Regions from separate parts of the Staphylococcus sp. HMSC071G07 genome, predicted to be linked through region 3. Evidence: riboswitches for the same ligand, from Rfam matches in the RefSeq annotation. Region 3 holds a riboswitch; each other region holds the start of a gene.
What was found. A riboswitch is a leader RNA that binds a small molecule or an ion and turns the genes downstream of it on or off. The one in region 3 is predicted to bind S-adenosylmethionine.

Region 1: it holds a riboswitch for S-adenosylmethionine, as region 3 does, so the genes downstream of both, HMPREF2802_RS05805 (methionine ABC transporter ATP-binding protein) here and metK (methionine adenosyltransferase) in region 3, are expected to answer to the same signal.
Region 2: it holds a riboswitch for S-adenosylmethionine, as region 3 does, so the genes downstream of both, HMPREF2802_RS09770 (homoserine O-acetyltransferase MetX) here and metK (methionine adenosyltransferase) in region 3, are expected to answer to the same signal.

Annotation. Positions count from the first base shown of each region.
Region 1 covers NZ_KV804768.1:321,012-326,935, forward strand. Annotated here, with positions in the region: gene HMPREF2802_RS05795 (MetQ/NlpA family ABC transporter substrate-binding protein) at 1-421, opposite strand, end outside; gene HMPREF2802_RS05800 (methionine ABC transporter permease) at 442-1,137, opposite strand; gene HMPREF2802_RS05805 (methionine ABC transporter ATP-binding protein) at 1,130-2,155, opposite strand; SAM riboswitch class I at 2,443-2,548, opposite strand; gene HMPREF2802_RS05810 (thioredoxin family protein) at 2,605-2,904, opposite strand; gene HMPREF2802_RS05815 (toprim domain-containing protein) at 2,901-3,293, opposite strand; gene gcvH (glycine cleavage system protein GcvH) at 3,629-4,009, opposite strand; gene HMPREF2802_RS05825 (arsenate reductase family protein) at 4,202-4,558, opposite strand; gene HMPREF2802_RS05830 (thioredoxin family protein) at 4,704-5,024, shown strand; gene HMPREF2802_RS05835 (nitroreductase family protein) at 5,128-5,667, opposite strand; gene aroD (type I 3-dehydroquinate dehydratase) at 5,734-5,924, opposite strand, start outside.
Region 2 covers NZ_KV804784.1:91,774-97,697, reverse strand. Annotated here, with positions in the region: gene HMPREF2802_RS09780 (DHH family phosphoesterase) at 1-1,491, opposite strand, end outside; gene HMPREF2802_RS09775 (YybS family protein) at 1,506-2,441, opposite strand; gene HMPREF2802_RS09770 (homoserine O-acetyltransferase MetX) at 2,580-3,542, opposite strand; SAM riboswitch class I at 3,645-3,745, opposite strand; gene serS (serine--tRNA ligase) at 4,146-5,429, opposite strand; gene hutH (histidine ammonia-lyase) at 5,780-5,924, opposite strand, start outside.
Region 3 covers NZ_KV804766.1:11,793-17,716, reverse strand. Annotated here, with positions in the region: gene HMPREF2802_RS03975 (aldo/keto reductase) at 56-889, opposite strand; gene HMPREF2802_RS03970 (NERD domain-containing protein) at 1,109-2,017, opposite strand; gene metK (methionine adenosyltransferase) at 2,101-3,300, opposite strand; SAM riboswitch class I at 3,409-3,521, opposite strand; gene pckA (phosphoenolpyruvate carboxykinase (ATP)) at 3,678-5,267, shown strand; gene HMPREF2802_RS03955 (alpha/beta hydrolase family protein) at 5,460-5,924, opposite strand, start outside.

The DNA.
Region 1 (5,924 bases), on a different contig from region 3:
TTAAGAATCGACCTTGTTCTGCTGGGTTGTTTGAAACGTAGATAGTGGCACCTTTAGGTAATTCTTTTAAGCTTTTATACTTTTTAGAGTACACAGCCATTGGTTCTAAAAGAACGTTACCTGCTGATTCGATTTTATAACCTTTATCTTTACTTTCTTTTTTCAAATATGGTGTGTGTTGGAAGAAGTTCGCATCAATTTCGCCCTTATCCAATAGCTTATTCGGCGTTGTATAGTCATTAATTTCTTTAACTTTAAGTTTGTAGCCCTTTTTCTCTAAAATGGGTTGTGCTTTTTTAAGTACTTCAGCATGTGGCGCAGGAGATGCTCCTACTGAAATTGTCTTATCATCTGACTTCCCACACGCAGCAAGCGCAAGTGTTAATACTGCGATCAATGTAAATGTTAATAATTTTTTCATGTTGATTTCCCCTTTTTATATTATCTTTTATCAATTCTGTTAGTGAAAAAGTCACCGATGTATTGAATGATAAATACTATGATTAAAATAAATACTGTTGAAACGAGAATGACATCGTTCTGATTTCGCGTGAAGCCTGTGAGATAGGCTAAGTTACCTAAACCACCAGCACCGATTACACCAGCAATCGCTGTCGAACCGACGAGTGCAATCGCCGTCACCGTGATACCAGATACCAATGCTGGCATCGCTTCAGGTAAGAGCACTTTACGTATCACTGTCGTCGTGCTCGCACCCATGGACCAAGCCGCTTCGATAACCCCTTTATCAATCTCTTTAAAAGCAATCTCGACAAGTCGTGCATAGAATGGCGCTGCTCCAATAATTAGCGCAGGCAATGCACCTGTTGGACCACTAATTGTGCCTAATACCAAACTTGTAAATGGTATCAAGATCAGAATGAGTATGATAAACGGTATCGCTCGGAACAAGTTAACAATAAACGAGATCACACTATAAAATACACGCGCGAATGGTGATTTACTTCTAGCTGAAATAAAGAGCAACACCCCAAGTACCAAGCCGAAAATAAAGGCAAAGATTGTTGAAACGATTGTCATATAAAGCGTTTCATAGGTTGCAACCCAAACTTCAGACCAGTCGACATTCGGCATCGTAATCATCTCGTGGAGAATTTCATTCAGTGACTTACCCATGTCGAATCACCTCCACTGCTACATGTTGTCGACTCAAGCCGTCTTTAAATTGTTCAAACTGAGCGTCTGAAACTTCTGTTAGGTGTAAGACGAGATAACCAAGCGCCCCTGATTTCGTTTGTTTCACATTACCTTCAAGAATATTGATATCAATGTCCAATGTGCGTGTAATATATGACACGATAGGCTCTGTCGTATTATCACCTGTAAAGTTTAAGCGAACGACGTAATCATCCGGAGCAATATGTATATATCGATCCACGGATTCATCGATTTCATCACTTAAGTCGTCTTTTACAAATCTGCGTGTGACTGCATGTTGCGGATTCTCAAAGACTTCAGTGACTTTACCTTGTTCGATGACTTTACCATTTTCCATTACAGCCACCTCATCACAAACACGACGAATGACCTGCATCTCGTGTGTAATAATCACGATAGTCAAATTTCTCTTCTTCTTGATTTCCAACAGTAAATCAAGAATTTCATCTGTCGTTTGCGGATCGAGCGCACTCGTCGCTTCGTCACACAACAGTACTGACGGTTCATTAGCTAACGCACGAGCAATCCCTACACGCTGTTTCTGTCCCCCTGATAGCTCTGATGGATAAGCGTTACCTCGGCCTTCCAATCCCACAAGTTCGACGAGCTCACGTGCATGATGACGTGCTTGTACTTTGCCCATTCCTGCTATCTCGAGAGGAAACATAATATTCTCTATTACCGTACGTGACCATAATAAATTGAAATGTTGGAAGACCATGCTGACATCTTGACGTTTACGTCGTAACATTGTCTTTGAAAGCTGCCCCATATTATCTCCATCGATAATCACGTCGCCCGATGTAGGTGTCTCTAAGTAATTGAGTAAGCGCACGAGCGTACTTTTACCTGCACCTGAGAAACCAATGACGCCAAAGATCGTGCCGGATGGAATCGTCAAATCAACGTGATCGACTGCCGTAACATCGTGTTTCTTAGTCTTATACCGCTTCACGAGCTGTTTAATTTCAATCACTGTAGTCCCTCCTCTAATATTCTTAATGATGTAGATTAATGTTGCGTTGCTAGTTATCATCGTTGTTTCAATGGACTACTTCTTTCAGTTAGTAAAATGAGTTCGTTCAAGCCTACCACTTATAAATAAGTTAGATATTTCAAATTATTAAAAATATTGTGTTATTTATTAAGCATATTATCTGATATCTCAAATTCTGCTCATCTTATACAACTCAAAGGAGTGTAGAATGTTAACCAATAAAAAAACTTTCTCTTATTAAGAAAAAAAAGAAAGCATCCTACCTTCTCTCATCTTCAAAAGCCGTTAAGCTTTATGTGAATTGGCACCATTTCTGTAACAGACGGTTGCCGAGTTTCGTAGGGCACATCCCTCCACCACTCTTGATAAGAGCAATCGCAATATTAAGTTGTATTAATCCTACCACTATTCACAATCCCCGTCAACTACTATTTTAAATTTTCTAACAAGTAGGGAACAGACTGGAATGCGTATATGCGCTTAAGTTCTTGATCTTTTGACATAATCAATAATACAGGAACAGATTGAATTTCAAATTCTTGAGCGAAATCTGGATGTAAATTCAAATCAATCTTCGTTATCGGTAGTTGTACCATCTCATTCGCCACATCTAGCATTCGTTCTGATACTTTACACGTACCACATGTAGGTGTGTAGCCGAATATGAGATGTTTATCTTGATGAACATTTTGTTTCGGATCGATAATTTCTTCTTTCTTCTGTATCATGTTAATAAACTTACCCTTTCAAACATTTGATCTATTTCTTCTTGAATCGTTTCATCTTCGTCTTTCACCTCAAAACCGTGACGTTCCAACACACGCGCTAAATAATCTTTCGGACAACGCGCAACTTCGCGATATTGGCGGTCAATGTATATATGGTGACTTTCACTTAAATAATGTTTAAACCAACTTCTAATCTTACGTCCTTCGTCATCTGCATCTGCTAAGACGTAAATCGTTTGCCCTTCGTAGTCGTCAATAATTTGGTCGACTTTATCTACACTCATCGTTCCATGTGTACAAATAATATGCAGAGGTTCATCGATGACTTCCTGCACACGCCGCTTATCCGTCTTACCTTCTACAATCATTACTTTGTTTACTACAGCCACATCGGTCACCTTCTTTAACAATGTTTGGGAAACGCTACTTAGTTTTTAACATATCTTGCGCAAAGTAAACATTATTACAGCTCATGACACTTACGAGTGAGACAGTTATAGAAAAAGAGTAGAACGTCATCCACCATTCTCTCAAGAATTTGAATCGACATTCTACTCTCACATCTACTCATTGAGTTGTTGTCCCCACTAAATCGTTGAACATCAGCAAAGATACAATATGATATGCGTAAAACATAATGCTATATCCACGTTCAACTCAGGACGCAACAACTTAACATAGTTACTTTATAAGTAATTATGTACGTAACTCAACTTTCGTCGTATTATTCACCAATCATTTCTGAATAGTCGTCAGCTGACATTAAGTCGTCTAATTGGCTTTCATCGCTGATTTCAACTTTAACCATCCAAGCTTTTTCGTATGGAGATTCATTAACGAATTCTGGGCTGTCTTCTAACTCGTCATTTGTTTCTGTTACTTTACCAGCAACTGGAGCGTATAATTCTGAAACTGTCTTAACAGATTCAACACTACCAAATGTGTCGCCTACTTCGATTTCGTCATCGACTTCTGGTAACTCAACAAAGACGATATCTCCTAATTCGTTCTGTGCATATTCAGTAATACCAATAGTAACTGTGTTTCCTTCAACCTTTACCCATTCATGGTCTTTAGAATACTTTAATTCACTCGGTACTGCCACGAGATCCCCTCCTATAAACTTTATTGTACATATTTATGATGCCATATAGATGCTTCACAAGCAAGATTTTCTATTAATCTTGTGAATATTTCCAAGGCCATGACATCGCATGAAATAAGTAATGAGACGCATGGTTATCGTCTCAGAAAGCGATTTCAAATCATCGTTTAATTATCTCTATTTGATTAACGATTAGTTAACCCATACATCTTGATATTGTTGTTCGTTAAATCCAACTGTGACTTTATCATCCATGACTGCGAGCGGACGTTTAATCAACATGCCGTCTGATGCTAATAGTTCGAGTTTCTCGTCATAGGACAAGTCTTGTAATTTGTCTTTCAAATTAAGTTCACGGTATTTCGCACCGTGCGTGTTAAAGAATTTATTGACATCTAGATCTGATGATTCCACAATTTCTTTAAGTTCAGAATATGTAGGTGTATGTTGTACAATATCAATAGGTTCGAAACTTACGCCATAATCCTGTAAGAACTTTGCAGCTTTTTTACAAGTTGTACAGTTTGAGTATTGGTAAAATCTAATCATGTATGAACCTCCTATTTTTATAATCTTTATTCCAATATATCAAATTTAAATGAGAAATGCTTTAATTTATAAGCCTAATTTTTTCTTTATAACCTCGATTCAGTTATAATATAATCACGATTTCAAGTAAAAGGAGAGCATAGACATGAAAGCAATTCATTCTACAGATGCATTTAACCAAGCGATTAATAGTGACAATCCTGTCATCGTGAAATTCGAGGCAGGTTGGTGCCCAGATTGTAAAGCAATGGATATGTGGATTGACCCTATCGTTGAGAAATACAACGATTACGAATGGTACGTCGTTAACCGTGACGAACTTGAAGATGTAGTTACTGCTAACGATGTCATGGGTATTCCTAGTATTCTCGTATTCAAGAACGGCGAGAAGTTGAGTCACTTACATTCAGCGAATGCGAAATCTCCAGAACAAGTTGAAGATTTCTTAGCTGACACATTCAAATAAAATGTGTATCACATATATCTTTACCTAAAGTGACACTATATAAACAATGGCGAGTGAAAAGATGGGGTAACACCCACTTTCACTCGCCATTTTATGATATCGTTTAATATTCAGTGATTAAGTTCTTCATATGACGTTTACGGTGTGACACTCTGTCTTCCATATCAGTAAGATAAAGGAAACCTACTAAGTCTTCGCTATCTTTCACGCCTAATGTGTCTCTCACTTCAGGCATAAAGATGTACTGTGGAGACTTCCAGCAAGTACCAATACCCGCTTCATGAAGCAATAACATTAAGTTTTGAGCGAAAGCACCAAACGCCATATAGTTCTCTAAATTCTGTTTCTGACGTGGATCTTTCTGAACGATTAATGCGAGCATACCACCTAAGTTAGTCACATTATCATAGTGGTCTTTCTTCTTATCATCGTCGCCTTTAAATGCATATTGACCAATATCTTGACTCATTTGACCGAGTCGATCTTTCGAAATATGCACAACTCTCCAAGGCTCTCTCATCTTATGGTTAGGTGCGTCTGTCGCACGCTCAATCGCTTGATATAAAGCATCGTCATCTATATGCATGTCACGTTTAAATTTCTTTCTACTTCTTCTATTTGCAATAGCTTCTTGTAGTTCCATAATTGATCGCCCTTCCGTAAGTGATAATCTTTTTCAATTATAGTGCAAGATATTTTTATTTTCAACTTATCGATAATCTCTCAGTGCACGTCGTAAATCTTTGACCTGAACTTGACCAGGGGCTTGTGGCTCTTCTAAACAACCGTAAGAAATACTTCCGCCAAATACACCCGTAGCTAATCGTGAAACTTTACCTAACTCGCCCATCGCGATACCTATCACTTGTTCAGGAGTAGTCACACTCGTTTGATGCATCG
Region 2 (5,924 bases), on a different contig from region 3:
ATCAACGATGATACCTGCAAACATCACTGTGGACTCAAGTCGTGTTAAGCGTTGTTCCGTCGGTTGATATTCTAGCAACTCTGTCACGAGTTCTGCAGTAGAGCTGGCGTACGGTTCCATGTAGACCAACAACGGACTGGAAATAAAGCTTTCGCCACGACGATGGTGGTCAATCACGACTTTGCGATTAGATTTATTTAAGATATTTTCATCTAAGACCATCTCAGGTTTATGCGTATCAACCACTACGAGCGTCGTCTTAGAAGTCATGATGTCCCATGCTTCGTCGGACGTAATGAAACGCTCTTTCAATTCAGGTTTCTCATCAACCGCGTTCATGACACGTCGCAATGTAGGATCGATATCTGAATCGTTAAGCACTACGTAGGCATCCAAATTGTTCATCATCGCAAAGCGTGTCACACCGATAGCTGCACCGATGGCATCTAAATCTGGACGCTTGTGTCCCATCACGATGACTTTGTCGCCTTCCATCAAGATATCTTTCAAAGCGTGAGAAATGACACGAGCTCGCACGCGTGTACGTTTCTCCATCGGGTCAGTCTTACCGCCGTAGAAGCGGACATTACCGTTGATGTGTTTGATGGCAACTTGGTCACCGCCACGACCGAGTGCTAAGTCTAGTCCAGATTGTGAGAGCTCACCAAGATCGATGAGGTTCTCTGATCCTTCCCCTACGCCGATACTCAGTGTAAGCTGAGCACGGTAACCTACACTCTTCTCACGTAATTGACTTAAGATATCAAAGTTACTATCTTCAACTTCATTTAAGATACGTTGATTCAAGTAAGCCACAAACTGGTCTGAGCTATAACGTTTGAAATAGATATTATATTCCGAAGCCCAACGACTGATGACGCGTGTCACCATCGAGTTGATTTCTGAACGTTGTGTATCGTTCATATTTTGTGTGATTTCGTCGTAGTTGTCGAGGAAGAGCGTCGCAATAATCGGCTTTGACTCCTCGTAGAGTTCATTCGTCTTCACTTCTTCTGTAATATCGAAGAAGTACAACACACCTTCCGCTTCTGCATAACGTACGCGGTAGTGATAGCCATTGTCTTCAATTTCTATTTCTTGCGTCTTTTCCAGCTGTTTTAAAATGTTTGGATAAACCTCATTAACAGGATCTGAAATCACGTTGCGTTCAGCACGTTCAGACATGAACTTGTTCATCCATTCAATATTCTCATTGTCATCTAGGATAATCATGCCGATGGGCAGCTCTTTAATTGCAGTGTTACTGCCAGCTGAAATATGTCCACTTAAGTCATCGACATAATGATCCATCTTATTTAAAGCTTTACGTATTAGAATAATCGAGACGATTGCCATAACGACGAGTATGATAGCCGCTACAGTCGCGAAGATTTGATTGATCACAAACCACGCGATGACGATAGCAATACCCGTCAGCAACATTAAGACAAACGGCAAGATTAACGCTTGCTTAGTGGATTGCCGGTTCATTGTTCCACCTCAAATCATTTTTTAATGCGCGCTTTTAAGTTCAACATCATATCTGCCATACCTATCAAGACTACAATTGGCGCCATTGCAGATATGAGCGTTCCGATAACCATGAGTAGTATTGTCACGGCTAAAGGCATACTTTTCGCTTTACCAAAGAAATGAATTACACTTAATCCCTGAATATACATACATAATGATAACACAACTTGAAAGTTCAATACGATACTTTGGAACATAGATGGTTCACTATTTGAAGTGAACAGGAGACAGACAATCGTAATGATATAAACAATTAAGATAAACCGTGGCATTTGCCAAGCATATAACGGTCTAAAGATAGGCGTCGCCACTTTAAACTTACGTAAGATTGGGAAAGTGATTAATAAATTAAATAAGACGATAACAAAGATAGTGACGATGATATAACTTGGAAATTCCATCAACGCTTTATTTGTTAAATTATCTACCAATTGATTGTAACTTTCTATGACATTGCTACCATATTGTTGTAAATCAGACGGTTGTAGATAATTTAAGACTGATTTCATCGGTTGCACTAAAGTACTTCCAGTCGGCAAACGATGGGTCGCTTGTAAGATGAGTAGTGCAATTAAACTAAATAAACTTAAGTATGTCGTCGTAACATAGAAGATGCGTTCTTTCGTTGCACGCTCTTTTAATAACTGCCCAATGACGAAACTTGTGAGCAAGACCACAACAATAGCGCTTAACGTGGCTAAGTTGGTAAAGAGCGTCGTGAGAATAACTGTAATTAAGGCAGCTATTCCGAAACTTTCTTTCGATTTGTGCCACAAGACGATACCAGGAATGGTCGCGAAGAAACACAACACATATCCTATCAAGGGCACAAAATATGTAACTAAAGCCACAATTATAAAGGTGATAACACCGAGTATCGTCGCTTTAGGATTAACTTTAGAAAACAAATTTGCCACTCCTATACTCAATTTGACTATAATGCCTATTTTAACCTCTTTGAAAGGTTTATACAATTATTGTCAATTAAGGCATGAACGTGTCTCTCCTATTTCATGCATACCCATTCTTCGTTTAAGTTACATGTCTTAGCGTCGAACTTTAGACTTTTTCAAAAAATGATATAAATTCGGTGCCCAATCGTTGAAATTGAGTAAAAAACCATCATGACCTACGTTATCGGGCACGAAGAAGTGACGATGATATTGGAAGCGTGCCCCCATCGCTCGAACTTGGTCATCTGGATAGAGCAGATCATCGGTAAAGCCGAGGGTCAGTACTTTAGTGTCTAACTGAGCTAAGACTTCCGCCACATCGGTACGTCCACGGTCGAGGTTGTGGCTATCGAGCACATCTAGTAACGTCTTATAACAAGCCACATCGAAACTTTCTTTAAATTTATCACCTTGATGATGCTGGTAAGACACTACTTGTTCAGGAGTAAAACGCGCTTCGTAACTCTTTGAAGACCGATAAGTTAAGAAACCGAGTTGGCGTGCAATACTCAATCCTTCCTTTCCACCTAAGTGAATCGCTTGTCGTGCAATATCATTAAATGCACGACTATAAGATGAAGTCTTATCCGTCGCAGCGAGAATGACGGCTTTCTCAACTTGAAATTGATGATTATAGAGCAGTTCCTGAACTTGCATACCACCTAAAGAACCACCGATGAGGATAGCGATACGCTTAAAGCCTAATGCTTTCACGCCACGTTCAATCGCTCGGACAATATCGCGTAACGTCAGCTGTTGAGGAAAGTTAGGATCGTTGCGCGGCGAGCTCGAACCAAATGGACTACCGATGACGTTAAACGTGAGAAACTGATAATCATGAATAGGCAAATAACCCCCATCGATAATTTCACGCCACCACCCTGGTTCTTCGTCCGTTCCATATGTCAGATGGTTTCCCGTTAACGCATGACAGACGAGTACGAGTGGTTGTCCTTGATACCCTACATGCTCGTAACGTAGTTTCAAATTCTCAATTGCCTCTCCAGATTCTGTATAAAAGTTGCCTAATTCGAGTGTGTCTACAATATATTTCATCTACTACTTACCTCCTTGTTAGTGAACTTATCGCTACCCCTCCCCTACTCTGCTTTATATAGAAAAAGTCTCCTACTCGACCAAAAGTAAGAGACTCACATTACCTTATTACTCGAGTTGCATCGTTGGTTGTAGCACCGTACTGATAAAGCCGGTTGCTGAAGTTTCACAGAGCCAAATCCCTCCACTTCTCTCAATAAGTTCAATATTTGATTTAAGTTTCATTGACTAGATTAAAGTTAATTCTAATCGAATATTCCGATAATTTCAACAGTTAATATGTCGTTATGAATCCTTATTGTGTTATCTAGCTCACTGCTTCTTGGAGTAGGACGCTTAGTTTTAAGAGGTAAGTCTGACGTTTGTCTGAAGTCAGACTGACGGAAGTGTTAATATTATCCTCTCATCCCTTGCTACTGTAGTCATACAAGCCTTTCCGGTGTTAAGACTAAATTTCTACTTCGATTATCTGTTCAGCATTCACAGTATTTAATATTTTACTGAAATAGCTTTCCTTTTATCTAAAAAAGGCAATTCCCACAATGAATGAGAATTGCCTTTTCAATATATTTTATCTTAACTTGTAACACATTAAGTCGTTGATTATTTATCTAACGTAATCTTAGTCTTACCGCCCATATATGGAACAAGTGCTTCAGGAATAGTAATTGAACCATCTTCGTTTTGGTAGTTCTCAACAATTGCTGCAAATGTACGACCTACTGCAAGACCACTACCATTTAACGTATGCACAAATTCTGGTTTCGCATCTTTATCACGTTTGAAGCGGATGTTTGCACGACGCGCTTGGAAATCTGTCACGTTAGAGCAAGAGCTGATTTCCTTGTACTCATTGTAGCTTGGTAACCAAACTTCAAGGTCATATGTCTTGCTTGCGCCGAAACCAATGTCGCCTGTACATAAGTTCACACGGCGATATGGTAATTCAAGTTCTTCAAGGATTGATTCCGCATTTTGAGTTAACTCTTCAAGTGCATCCCAAGAATCTTCTGGCTTTTCGTAACGTACCATCTCTACCTTATCGAACTGGTGAAGACGGATTAAACCACGAGTGTCACGGCCTGCAGATCCAGCTTCACTTCTGAAACAAGCTGTTTGTCCTGTGAATAAAGCAGGAAGTTGATCTTTATCAAGAATTTCATTGCGGTAGAAGTTTGTGAATGGTACTTCTGCAGTTGGGATTGTGTAAAGTCCTTCTTTTTCAACTTTAAATAAATCCTCTTCAAATTTAGGAAGTTGACCTGTACCGTACATTGAATCAGCATTAACAAGTTGTGGTGCCATCATTTCAGTATAGCCTTGTTGTGTTGTATGTTTCGTAATCATGTAGTTCATCAATGCACGTTCTAATAATGCACCGTCACCAGTTAAGAAGACGAAACGCGCACCTGAAACTTTCGCTGCACGGTCGAAATCAGCCATCTTCAATTCTTCAACTAAATCCCAGTGTGGTTTCGCCTCGAAGTCAAATTCTCTTGGCGTACCCCAACGTTTAAGTTCAACGTTGTCTTCGTCAGATTCACCTTCTGGCACGTCATCGTGTATTAAGTTTGGAATGCCAGCTAATGTATCATGTAATTCTTGGTCTACGTCGTTAAGTGACGCATCGATTTCTTTAATCTTGTCACCTAATTCGCGCATTTCTTTAATAACGTCATCCGCATCTTCTTTGTTGCGTTTCTTCTCAGCAATTTCACCACTCACACGGTTACGCTCTGCTTTCATTTCCTCAGTCTTGCTGATGTATTCACGGCGTTTTTCATCTAGTTCTAAGACTTTGTCCACAACTGATGAATCCATACCACGCTTAGCAATCTTGTCTTTGACCATGTCTGGTTCTGTACGGAATAATCGAATATCTAACATCTGTCTATCTCCTTTGATATATATTTAGGTTGAAGCGCATAAAAAAGACCACATCCCCGACAAGGGACGTGGTCTCTACGCGTTGCCACCCTATTTAACAGCTTAATTTGATAAATTAAGACTGCGCTCTCACTTAAATAACGGTAATTGCCGATTGTTCACATCAGTAGGTAGATTCATATTAAGGATCATTGCCTGTTCACACCAACCACAAGCTCTCTGAAATCATCACATTAATACTACTTAGCCTACGAACAATAGTGATATTTGAATTATCTTAAATATAGCAAATTGTTTAAAAATTTTCAAGACAGTATAAGCTATTTATTTAAAATGACAAATTTCTAAACTTATTTTTCATCACTACTATAAGCGTCATTACGTAGATACTGTGCGACCGCTTCAATATCTTTATGGAATTGACGATCTTCAGTAATTGAAGGTACGATGCTACGTAACGCTTCATATTTCGCTAAAGTACGTGGTGAGAGTTTT
Region 3 (5,924 bases):
TTTCCATGTGCTCGTACCCTTTCTTATTTCTGCACATTTTAAAAATCTCTATCTATTAACCTTCATATGTCGTTGGATCAGGCCCAAAACGTTGATCCGTATCTAACTGATTGATGCGCTCCATTTCTTCTTCTGACAACTCAAAGTCAAAGATAGCAATATTCTCTTTAATATGTTGTGGATTTGATGAACGCGGAATAGAAACTACGCCACGTTGGTAAACCCAACGAAGAATCACTTGTGCTGGCGTTTTACCCACCTTGTCCGAAATCTCACGAATCGTATTATTCGTTAAAGCATCGCCACGTGCGAGAGAGGACCATGACTCTAAGTAAATACGTTGCGCGTTGAGATACAGACTCAGCTTACGTTGTTGGAAAGTCGGATGGTATTCTACTTGATTAATTACTGGCTTAATAGAAACTTGAGCTAACAGCGCCTCTAACTGTTCAGGTTCAAAGTTACATACTCCGATATTGCGTACATTTGTATCTTTATATAAATCTTCCATACCATGCCATGTATCGACCATTACTGCTTCATCTGTACCTGGCCAATGCATGAGATAAAGATCTAAATAATCTAAACCTAGCTTCTTGAGTGAGTCGATGTAGGCTGCTTCAACATTTCCACGCCCATAATCTGTTAACCAAAGTTTAGACGTCACGAACAGATCTTCACGTGTTAGATCACTTTCTTGTAATGCCTCTTGAATCCCTTCACCTACTGCTTGCTCATTGCCATAGCGTGTAGCAGTGTCGATATGACGGTAGCCATTCAGTATCGCTGTCTTGACCGCATGCTTACACATTTCGTGGTCAGTCAGTTCAAACGTACCGAAACCGAGCATCGGCATCTCATGACCGTTATAGAATTCAATATGCTTCATGTTTCACCCTCCCAAAGTGTTATGATATCTCCTATCCATCTTACCATTTACCCTATGGCACATGTCAGATAATCATTTGAGCTCTAACTATAGTAAAAGGAGTAGGACTGACATCGTAGTAATGGTCGTCGCCCCACTCCTTTAATAGTAGCTTACGTCTCGTCTTTCTATTTTAAAATGACTTGTAAGCTCTAAGTTGTTTCAAGTGATCTGTCTTGATTAATTAAACGTTTCTATTTCTTCCATAATGCGCTGTAACTCGTTCACATCATATTGAATGCGACCATGAAAGACAAATTTATTGAAGTATTCGTCTAATTGCTCAGGTCCAACGAGAACTTTTGAACCTGAAGCTTGTGCGTAGTTAGAAATTGTAACGTCGCCATCATTTTTAGGATTAAAGTAAAGAATCGTCGTTGGTGTAAATTTAAGATTTAAACGTGTTTGTAAGTCAGTTGCCACTTTCTCGATATCTTCTAATTGTGAAGAGTAATCGATAACTGATAAGGAATGTTGATCCTCATTTTGATCAAACACTAAAGTGTGACGATCCTTTTTAGATAAATCTAACGTATCAAAGATTTGCTCTAACATTGGTTGCTCTTTAAATTGAGCTGCGCTAACACCATTGAGCACATGTCCTTTAAGCAATTGTGAATCGATGATATATAGCCCTGTACGTGTGAGTACGAGATGACTGATGCGTTTCACATCGTCAAATTCGTTACGTGGCAAGAAGATATTTGCCATAATATGCATATCTTCAGGGCGAATACGCTTCTCATTCACTAAGCGCTCGCGAATGCCGATGAGTCGCATATCAGTGACATACTCGCTGTGATTTTTAGAGAATAATTTCAACGCATCAATTTCTCTATCTTTCGCGTTGACAGTCGCTTGATGTTCTTCTTTCTGCTTAGTGACTACTTTCTTGTTCTCAACACGTTCTTTCTCTAACGCATCCGCATGTTCGTCGTTCAGCGTTTGTTCGCGTGATTCATACTGATCTTTAATCTTATTCTGCGCTTTCTTCTTGCTTGATAAGGCTACGATAAATAAGATAAAGCAAATAATCGCTACGACGATCGCTACGATTAAACCAATTTCTATTGGTCCAAATGAACTCATTATTATAACGCTCCTTTTATACTCTTTTCACTTATTATAATAGATAAAATGATATCATTCGACTACATTGTGCCGAATTTCAATTATTGTTGTTGAACGGTATCTTTTAATAAGTTCACTTTATCTAGTTTTTCCCAAGGTAGTAAGACATCTGTGCGACCGAAATGTCCATAAGCGGCAGTTTGTTTATAGATTGGTTGCTTCAAGTCTAGCATTTTAATAATGCCTGCTGGACGTAAATCGAAGTGCTCACGTACGGCTGCAACAAGCGCTTCTTCGCCTACTTTACCTGTGCCGAAAGTATCAATCGCGATAGATACTGGCTCAGCAACACCAATGGCATAAGCAAGTTGAACTTCACATTTCTCTGCCAACTCAGCTGCAACGATATTCTTCGCAACATAACGTGCGGCATACGCTGCAGAACGGTCCACTTTCGTCGGATCTTTACCACTGAAACAACCACCACCGTGACGTGCATAACCACCGTAAGTATCAACGATAATCTTACGACCTGTGAGTCCAGCATCACCTTGTGGACCCCCGATGACGAAACGTCCTGTAGGATTGATGTAGAAACGTGTCTCTTCGTCTAACAAGTCGTCAGGCACTGTTGGATAAATTACGTGTTCTTTCATATCTTTCTCAATTTGATCTAAATCTGTATCTTCAGCATGTTGCGTAGATAGAACAATGGTATCAATACGATGTGGTTTGTCATTCTCATCATATTCTACTGTAACTTGAACTTTACCATCTGGGCGCAAGTAATTAAGAATATTATCGCGACGCACATCGGATAAACGTTTCGCAAGTTGATGAGATAAGAAGATAGGTAGCGGCATATAGGTATCGGTTTCATTCGTAGCATAACCGAACATGAGGCCTTGGTCGCCTGCGCCTGTCGCTTCGATTTCTTCTTCTGTAATCTCTTTACGATATTCGAGTGCTTTGTCGACACCTTGTGCAATGTCTGGAGATTGCTCATCAATAGCTGTGAGCACCGCCATCGTCTGACTATCATAACCGTATTTAGCACGTGTATAACCTATGCCTTTTACCGTTTCACGCACAACTTTAGGAATGTCGACATATGTACGTGTAGATATTTCTCCAGAGATGAGCGCCATCCCAGTCGTCACTGTCGTCTCACAAGCGACACGTGCATCGGGGTCATCTTTCAATATTTCGTCTAGTATGGCATCTGATATTTGATCAGCTATCTTGTCTGGGTGGCCTTCAGTCACTGATTCTGAAGTGAATAATCTCTTATTATAAGTCATAATGTACTCCTTTATATATAGATTACGAATATTCCCCTCCAACAGAGCTTAACAAAAAAGAGCCTTCTTCACTACATAGATAGAGAGAAGGCTCAGTACGTCCATTCGCTCTTATCGTTCAGACACTTGCGTCTGCAAACGGTTTGGCACCTTTCTTCACACTTGAGAAGAGGTTGCTGGGCTTCCTTGGGTCCATGTCCCTCCACCACTCAGGATAAGAGAATCCGTTACTTCTAATAGTACCTAAACTGGCCATTGATGTCAATTTAACTTTTTCGACATATTCTTTCATATATCGGTATGGAATATTAACATAAATGTGTTATACTTTTTAACTGTAAAGGCTTACATTAAAATTACCGCTGGAGGGATTAAGTATGGCAACTGATACGTATACTTACACGAACAAGATTAAGAATTTATTAAAAAAACCTAGCTCACTATTCCAACTTTCGACAACAGAACTGTATTACAAAATCATCGAGAATAACGAAGGAGAACTCACTGAATTAGGCGCAATTAATGCGAGAACTGGTAAGTACACGGGCCGTTCACCAAAAGACAAATTTATCGTGACAGAGCCTTCCTATAAAGACGACATCGACTGGGGCGAAGTGAACCAACCTATCGATGAAGAAACGTTCCTCAAATTATACGACAAAGTTCTCGACTACTTAGAAGCGAAAGACGAATTGTACGTCTTCAAAGGCTTTGCAGGAAGCGACAAGAAGACCACTCTTCCTCTTACAGTAATCAACGAATTAGCATGGCATAACCTCTTTGCTCAAAATATGTTTATTCGTCCTGAAAGTAAGAAAGAAGCAGAATCTATCGACAGTGGTTTCACAATCGTTTCTGCTCCTAAATTCAAAGCGGATCCAGCAGTAGACGGTACAAATTCTGAAACATTTATCATCGTTTCATTCAAACACAAAATTGTACTTATCGGTGGTACAGAATATGCGGGCGAAATGAAGAAGAGTATCTTCTCTGTAATGAACTACCTTCTACCTAAAGGCAACATCATGAGTATGCACTGCTCTGCTAACGTTGGTAAGAAAGGCGATGTTGCATTATTCTTCGGTCTATCAGGTACAGGTAAGACAACATTATCTGCAGCAGCTGACCGTAAACTCATCGGTGACGACGAACACGGTTGGAACGAAGACGGTATCTTCAACATCGAAGGCGGTTGCTACGCGAAAGCAATTAACCTTTCTCGCAAGAAAGAACCTCAAATCTACGATGCCATTAAATATGGTACAGTACTTGAAAATGTCGTTGTAGATAGCGAAGGCAATGTTGACTTCGATGATAACTACTACACTGAAAATACACGTGCAGCTTACCCTATCCACCATATTGACAATATCGTGGTACCTTCAAAAGCAGCACATCCTAACACAATCATCTTCTTAACAGCAGATGCATTTGGTGTACTTCCACCAATTTCTAAATTAACGAAACAACAAGCGATGTATCACTTCTTAAGTGGATTTACATCTAAACTTGCAGGTACTGAGCGCGGTGTCACTGAACCAGAACCATCATTCTCAACTTGCTTCGGTGCGCCATTCATGCCATTAAATGCGAAAGTTTACGCTAACTTATTAGGTGAACATATCGATAAACATGATGTTGATGTTTACTTAGTCAACACAGGTTGGACTGGCGGTAAATATGGTGTAGGCCGTCGTATTAACTTAAATTACACTCGTAAGATGGTTGACCAAGCAATTACAGGTGAATTGAAAAACGCAGAATTCACTAAAGATGAAATGTTTGGCTTAAACATCCCTAAAGATATAGAAGGAGTACCACAAACAATTCTTAATCCTATCAATGCTTGGAGTAAGCCAGAAGAATATAAAGAACAAGCACAAGACTTAATCAGCCGCTTCAAAGATAACTTTGCTAAATTCGGCGAAGAAGCAGAAGATATCGCGCAAGCTGGTGGCTTTGAATAAGTTAATAGCGCGTGGTTAACGTCAAATTAATTGCTAAGAAAAACGTCAATTTCGAGTGAAATTGACGTTTTTTGTATTGCTGATATTGAGTTATTTGACGATCAAATATTATATTATGCTACTACTGAAGCCTCTAATTTTCAATGTAGTAAAACATACTCATAGCGATATGACTCACCCACTATCAGTCAGCTACTTACAAACCTGATCTTGTTCAACACGCGTCATCCAATCATGAATGTGCGTTAAGGTGGCTCTCATATATGGAGGACGCGGCACATGGCCTTCTGTTGATTGATACCACGTTTCGTAAGTAGCACCCACACGTTTTAACACACCTTCTAAATGGTATGCCTGTTGAATATCAACTTGTCGATCTGCACCACCATGGACGATTAAAATAGGTGGACTCTGTTGATGAAGTTGAGATAACGCATCACGGTTCTGATATGCTTCAGAATGTTTACGAGGATGGCCAATCATTCGACGCATCATACCTCTTAAATCTACACGCTCCTCATACATCATCCTTAAATCCGTAACACCGCCCCATATTATGAAACTCGTTACTGGTAGTTGCTGGAAGGTTAGTAATCCTTGAATCCCTCCACGTGAGAAACCCACCATATGTATGGGCGTATCAGGATAACTTGCTCG